2 regions of the Pseudoalteromonas rubra genome follow, and region 2 is predicted to be linked to the other one. Evidence: predicted binding sites of a transcription regulator. Region 2 holds the regulator's gene; the other holds the start of a gene.
What was found. Region 2 encodes NrdR, which represses ribonucleotide reductase genes. Its sites were predicted from a motif close to AAACACNANATNTNGTGTTT; they were not measured.
Positions count from the first base shown of each region.

Region 1 (3,423 bases), 920 kb from region 2:
TGTCGTAAACTGCGCTATCACCGTGTGGGTGGTATTTACCGATCACGTCGCCCACAACACGGGCTGATTTTTTATAAGGTTTGTTCCAGTCGTTACGCAACTCGTTCATCGCGAATAGCACGCGACGATGCACAGGCTTCAGGCCATCACGGACGTCTGGTAAAGCACGTCCAACGATGACGCTCATCGCGTAATCAAGATAGGAATTTTTCAATTCGTCTTCGATATTGACCGGGAGGATTTCATTGGCAAGATCAGTCATTTAATACCACTTTCCTTCAGAGTCTTTTCCTTTTGTGTCACACTATAGACATCAAAAGGTTCAATTATTATTAGTTCGACTGGGGATACTATCATAGTTTCTGGGCTAATGCAGTGGCTAAATGACTCGGAAATTTCATCCAATACCGATAGAATGCGCTCAGTTCAACGAGGAAGTTTTTTATGACCGAACATCAAAATGTAGATTTAAGTGAAATTGCAAAGTTTGAAGAGATTGCTGAACGCTGGTGGGATCGCGAAGGTGAATTTAAACCGTTGCATGACATTAACCCATTACGACTAGACTTTATCAACGATCGGTGTGGCGGTTTGTTTGAGAAAAAAGTGCTCGATGTCGGTTGTGGTGGCGGTATTCTGACAGAAAGTATGGCAAAAATGGGCGCCAAAGCGCATGGTATCGACCTGGGGCAGGAACCACTGAATGTTGCTAAACTACATGCACTGGAAGCGGGTGTTGCCATTGATTACCGCAAGGTATCAGCAGAAGAATTTGCCGCACATCATAGCGCACAGTTTGATGTCGTCACTTGCATGGAAATGCTTGAGCACGTGCCCGATCCAGCTTCTATTATTGCAGCTGTTGCAAAAGCAGCAAAACCGGGTGCCGACGTGTTCTTCTCTACATTGAACAAGACTCACAAAGCATTTTTGCTTGCCGTTGTTGCGGCTGAGCGAGTGTTGAAGATAGTACCTCCGGGCACCCACGACCACAACAAGTTCATCCGCCCCTCTACCCTGATAGGCTGGGCCGAAGCTGAAGGTTTGAAAGTGCGCCGCGCTGCCGGTATCAATTATAACCCCTTTGGTAAAACCTTTACGCTGACTAATGACGTCAGTGTCAATTACCTCCTCCACTTTGAGAAGCTCGCATGACACAGGCTGTAATATTTGATCTCGACGGCACCCTGCTCAATACCAGTGATGATTTGGGCGCCGCACTCAATCACGTTTTACAACAGCACGAAATGGCCGAGGTACCGCGTGCGGTATACAGTCCGGCTATTTCCAATGGTGTAAAGGCGCTGCTGGAAGTCGGCTTTGGAGAGCAGCTCAGCAAATTCGACTTTTCAGCTTTAAAGCAACAGCTGCTGGATTATTACGAACAACACATCGCTGTTCACTCTCGCTGCTTTGAAGGTATTGAAGCTTTGCTTCAAGCCTTACAGAGCAGAGAAATTAAAATTGCGATTATGACCAATAAGCCCACTTTTCTTACCCTACCCCTGCTGGCCCAGATCGGCCCGCTTAAGGGCATTGAGGTTGTGGTGTGCGGTGACACCCTGGAAGTTGCTAAACCACACCCTGAGCCACTATTACTTGCCGCTGAACAATTGGGCGTAGATCCCATCAGATGTACCTATGTTGGAGATGCTGAACGCGACATTGCAGCGGCAAAAGCGGCAGGAATGCGGTCAGCCGCCGCCTTGTGGGGCTTCATTCCATCCCTGGAAGAGGCACAAAGTTGGTCTGCGGATCTGAATCTTACTAACCCAGAATCACTCATTTCGTATATTTAGTGGCATTGAATAAAAAATGCCACTATATGTAGTGTTGTGGACTATATTGAGAACAATTTTGCACAGAAAAAAAACAGTCGTGCAGTTTGCAAAATTTTCTTAAAAAAAGAGAAAAATCGATTGTCGTGAGTTGATTTTTTTTTGCTTGCAGCCATGTTGGATAGCAGAAGGTTAGTGTTTGCTAACATAAAAATATTATCCCTATGTTATCCACAATCCATAGAAAGTTGCTCTATTGCAAAATAGCGATAACCCCACTATCTTGTGATCCTCTTTCTAGCGGACACCATATATAGTGGTGAAATGCTAAGCAATTATGAATATGCGATGACAATTACCGCATTCCGGGGGAATACAGGCGTAGCTATGAACCAACAATTATCTGTCAGTAAACGTAACGGCCGTAAAGAGCCGCTTGATTTAGATAAAATTCATCGAGTGATAAACTGGGCTGCTGAAGGCCTGAATAATGTGTCTGTTTCTCAGGTAGAGCTTAAATCTCACATTCAGTTTTATGATGGTATTCGCACCGAAGACATCCATGAAACCATCATTAAAGCCGCCGCTGATCTAATTTCGAAAGATACGCCAGACTATCAATATCTGGCTGCGCGCCTGGCAGTATTCCATTTGCGCAAAAAGGCTTACGGCCAGTTTGAGCCACCGCATTTGTACGATCATGTGACTAAACTGGTTGAAGACAAGCGCTATGATGCAGGTTTATTGACTGATTATACTCGAGAAGAATATGAACAGCTAAACGACTACCTTGAGCATGATCGTGATATGTCGTTTAGTTACGCCGCCGTCAAACAGCTAGAAGGTAAGTACTTGGTGCAAAACCGGGTGACTGGCGAAATCTATGAGAGCGCTCAGTTCCTGTATATTCTGGTTGCAGCAAGCTTGTTCTCAGATTATCCGAAAGAAACGCGACTTGATTATATCAAGCGTTTCTACGACGCGGTTTCACAGTTTAAGATTTCACTGCCAACGCCAATTATGTCGGGTGTACGTACACCGACTCGTCAATTCAGCTCATGCGTACTAATTGAAACGGCAGACAGCCTTGATTCTATTAACGCAACATCGTCTGCTATTGTTAAGTACGTTAGCCAACGCGCCGGGATCGGTGTCAATGCAGGTCGGATCCGTGCTCTGGGTAGCCCTATCCGCAATGGTGAAGCATTCCACACAGGCTGTATTCCATTCTACAAGCACTTCCAAACAGCGGTGAAAAGCTGCTCTCAAGGGGGCGTTCGTGGCGGTGCTGCGACACTATTTTACCCTTTATGGCACCTGGAAGTGGAGAACCTGCTGGTTCTGAAGAACAACCGAGGTGTTGAGGAAAACCGTGTAAGACACCTCGACTACGGTGTTCAGTTCAATAAAACGATGTACTCTCGCTTAATCAAAGACGATTACATCACTTTGTTCAGCCCGTCAGATGTACCTGGTTTGTACGACGCGTTCTTCGAAGATCAAGAAAAGTTCGAACGTCTGTATGTACAGTATGAGCAGGATGATTCAATCCGTAAGAAGCGCATTAAAGCACTTGAGCTATTCTCTATGTTTGCTCAGGAACGCGCGAGTACTGGTCGTATTTATCTGCAAAACGTTGACCACT
Region 1 is NZ_CP013611.1:741,891-745,313, forward strand. It holds gene gyrA (DNA topoisomerase (ATP-hydrolyzing) subunit A) at 1-262, opposite strand, end outside; gene ubiG (bifunctional 2-polyprenyl-6-hydroxyphenol methylase/3-demethylubiquinol 3-O-methyltransferase UbiG) at 445-1,155, shown strand; gene AT705_RS03355 (HAD family hydrolase) at 1,152-1,799, shown strand; gene nrdA (class 1a ribonucleoside-diphosphate reductase subunit alpha) at 2,166-3,423, shown strand, end outside.
Region 1: the regulator NrdR is predicted to act here: its motif matches at 2,081-2,100, upstream of nrdA (class 1a ribonucleoside-diphosphate reductase subunit alpha).

Region 2 (3,423 bases):
AGGCTAACGCTGCGGTATTCCAGGCGCTGCTTCAGCCGCATGACACTGTACTGGGTATGAGCCTGGCGCATGGTGGTCACCTGACGCATGGTTCACACGTGAACTTTTCTGGTAAAACCTACAATGCCATTCAATATGGTCTGAATGAAGAAACGGGCGAAATTGATTACGCACAGGTTGAAGCGCTGGCATTAGAGCACAAGCCAAAAATGATCATCGGCGGTTTCTCTGCTTACTCAGGGATTGTTGACTGGGCTAAATTCCGTGAGATTGCTGATAAAGTAGGTGCTTACCTGCTGGTTGATATGGCACACGTAGCGGGTCTGGTTGCTGCGGGTATCTACCCAAGTCCAATTCCACACGCACACGTTGTGACAACGACTACACACAAAACACTGGCTGGTCCTCGCGGTGGTTTGATCTTGTCTGCATGTGGTGATGCGGATATCTACAAAAAACTGAACAGCGCGGTTTTCCCTGGTGGTCAGGGTGGTCCTTTATGTCACGTGATCGCAGCTAAAGCAGTTGCATTCAAAGAAGCGCTGCAAGAAGAGTTCAAAGCCTACCAGACACAAGTGGTTAAAAATGCACAAGCGATGGTCGCAGTACTTCAGGAGCGTGGTTATAAAGTGGTCTCTGGTAAGACAGACAACCACCTGTTTCTGCTTGATTTGATCGACAAAGACATCACAGGTAAAGATGCTGACGCTGCGCTAGGTCGTGCTAATATCACAGTGAACAAGAACTCTGTACCAAACGATCCTCGTTCTCCGTTTGTGACGTCTGGTCTGCGCATTGGTTCACCGGCTATCACGCGTCGTGGCTTTAAAGAAGCTGAAGCGGGCGAGCTGGCAGGCTGGATCTGTGACGTACTTGATAACATCGAAGATGATGCGGTACAGGCACAGGTAAAAGAAAAGGTTAAAGCAATCTGCGCTAAGCTGCCTGTTTACGCGTAAAGCTGAAAGATTACCGAAATCGATAAGAAAAGGCCGCCTTAAGTGCGGCCTTTTTTATGTGCATCAAATGCTACTATCTTGATATACTGGCGGCAATTGGCTCAAAGTGCTATCTGAAATCAATGAAGCAGTTTGGGTTTTTGTCTGTTTTTCATAGTGAGCTTTTATGCACTGTCCATTTTGTACGGCAAAAGAAACCAAAGTGATTGATTCACGATTAGTTGGCTCGGGCCATCAGGTCCGCAGGCGACGCGAGTGTATTTTGTGTCATGAGCGTTTTACCACCTTTGAAGGTGCAGAGCTGGTTATGCCCAGGGTCATCAAGCAAGATGGCTCCAGAGAGCCATTTAACGAAGACAAGTTACAAAATGGTTTGCATCGCGCGCTGGAGAAGCGTCCGGTGAGCACCGAGCAGATTGAAGAAGTGGTTCATCAAATCAAGTCTCAGTTACGAGCGACTGGCGAGCGAGAGGTACCCAGCCAGCTTGTTGGTGAGTGTATTATGGAAGCATTGAAAAAACTCGACAAAGTCGCTTACGTGCGGTTTGCGTCGGTGTATCGTTGCTTTGAAGATGTGAAAGAGTTTGGCGAAGAAATTGCCCGACTGGGGGATGAATGAGTTTTACACAGGCCGATCATACCTATATGGCACGCGCCATTGAATTGGCTAAGCAAGGCCGTTTTACCACAACACCCAACCCAAATGTAGGCTGCGTGATCGTTAATAATGGTGAGATTGTCGGTGAAGGATTTCATTTGCGAGCCGGAGAGCCACATGCAGAAGTGCACGCCCTGCGTGAAGCGAAAGCGCGAGCTCGGGGTGCAACAGCCTATGTGACGCTTGAGCCCTGCAGCCATTACGGCCGTACTCCTCCGTGTGCAAAAGGCCTGATCGAAGCGGGTGTAAGCAAAGTCATTGCAGCTATGGTCGATCCTAACCCTGAAGTGGCCGGGCGGGGATTGGCGATGCTCAATGAGGCCGGGATAGACACAGCCTCCGGTTTGCTGGAGCAACAAGCCCGAGCACTGAACAAGGGGTTTTTAAAGCGCATGGAACATGGCCTGCCTTTTGTTGTCTGTAAATTGGCTGCAAGCCTGGACGGTAAAACGGCACTGGGTAATGGTGAAAGTAAGTGGATCACCGGGGTAGCGGCACGACGAGATGTTCAGCTTGGTCGGGCACAAAGCTGCGCAATTTTAACTGGTGCGGACACTGTGCTGGTCGACGATGCCCGGCTTAATGTGCGCGCACAGGAGCTTACGGACATCGAACGTCCTGTTGAGCAATGGCGACAACCGCTTCGGGTGATTATTGACTCGCAAAATCGTCTGCACCCGGAATTAGCGCTGTTTAAAATTCCATCGCCAGTCGTTATTTTGCGTTCAGACCTTGATAAACAGCACAACTGGCCACATTTCGTAGAGCAAATTAAAATTAATACCCATGCTGGTAAAATTGATTTGCATGCAGCGCTGAGCATGCTAGCTGAGCGTAATATCAATCAGATCTGGCTGGAAGCCGGTGCAACACTGGCTGGTGCGATGCATCAGCAAAACCTGATTGATGAGTATCTGATTTATCTGGCACCCAAAATTATTGGCACCCATGGCAAAGACTTGTTCAACAGCGCGCCGCTGGCGTCGATGAGCGAGATCACTGAACTACATATTGCTGAGGTCGTGTCGATTGGGACGGATATTCGCATCACGGCAAACAAACAACAAGGTAAGTAAGACATTATGTTTACAGGCATCATTGAAGCAACGGGCACATTGACAGAGCTAACGCTTAAACAAGGTGACCTCAGCGTCCGAGTTACCAGCACAACACTGGATATGGATGATGTGCAACTGGGCGACAGTATTGCCACCAATGGGGTGTGTCTGACCGTTGTTGAGAAGTTTGCTGACGGCTTTCGTGCCGACGTTTCAAATGAAACGCTGAAGTTAACCCGTTTCGGTGAATATCGGGTTGGACAAAAAGTGAACCTGGAAAAAGCCTTGCAACCGATCTCTCGTCTTGGTGGCCACTTGGTATCTGGTCACGTCGACGGCATTGCTGAGGTCGTCGCCGTGCAGCCCAATGCACGCGCTACAGATTATTGGCTCAAAGCGCCAGCATCATTAATGAAGTACATACCCTATAAAGGCTCCGTGGCCATTGATGGCATAAGCCTGACGGTAAATGACCTGGATTGTGACAAATTCAAGTTGACGATAGTGCCACACACAGCACAGGAAACTACCATTGTCGACTTTAAGGTGGGAACCTTACTCAACCTGGAAGTGGATCAGATAGCACGTTATCTGGAAAGGTTGATCCAGGGGGAACCGGTTGCCACGCAGCAATCAACTCTCACAACCAGCTTGCTCGCCAAAGCTGGGTTTATTAAATAACTTGCCAATTACGACTTACTAACGGAAAGATTATGAGCTTAAACAGCGCACAAGAAATCATCGACGA
Region 2 is NZ_CP013611.1:1,663,671-1,667,093, reverse strand. It holds gene glyA (serine hydroxymethyltransferase) at 1-959, shown strand, start outside; gene nrdR (transcriptional regulator NrdR) at 1,126-1,578, shown strand; gene ribD (bifunctional diaminohydroxyphosphoribosylaminopyrimidine deaminase/5-amino-6-(5-phosphoribosylamino)uracil reductase RibD) at 1,575-2,693, shown strand; gene AT705_RS07390 (riboflavin synthase) at 2,700-3,356, shown strand; gene ribBA (bifunctional 3,4-dihydroxy-2-butanone-4-phosphate synthase/GTP cyclohydrolase II) at 3,389-3,423, shown strand, end outside.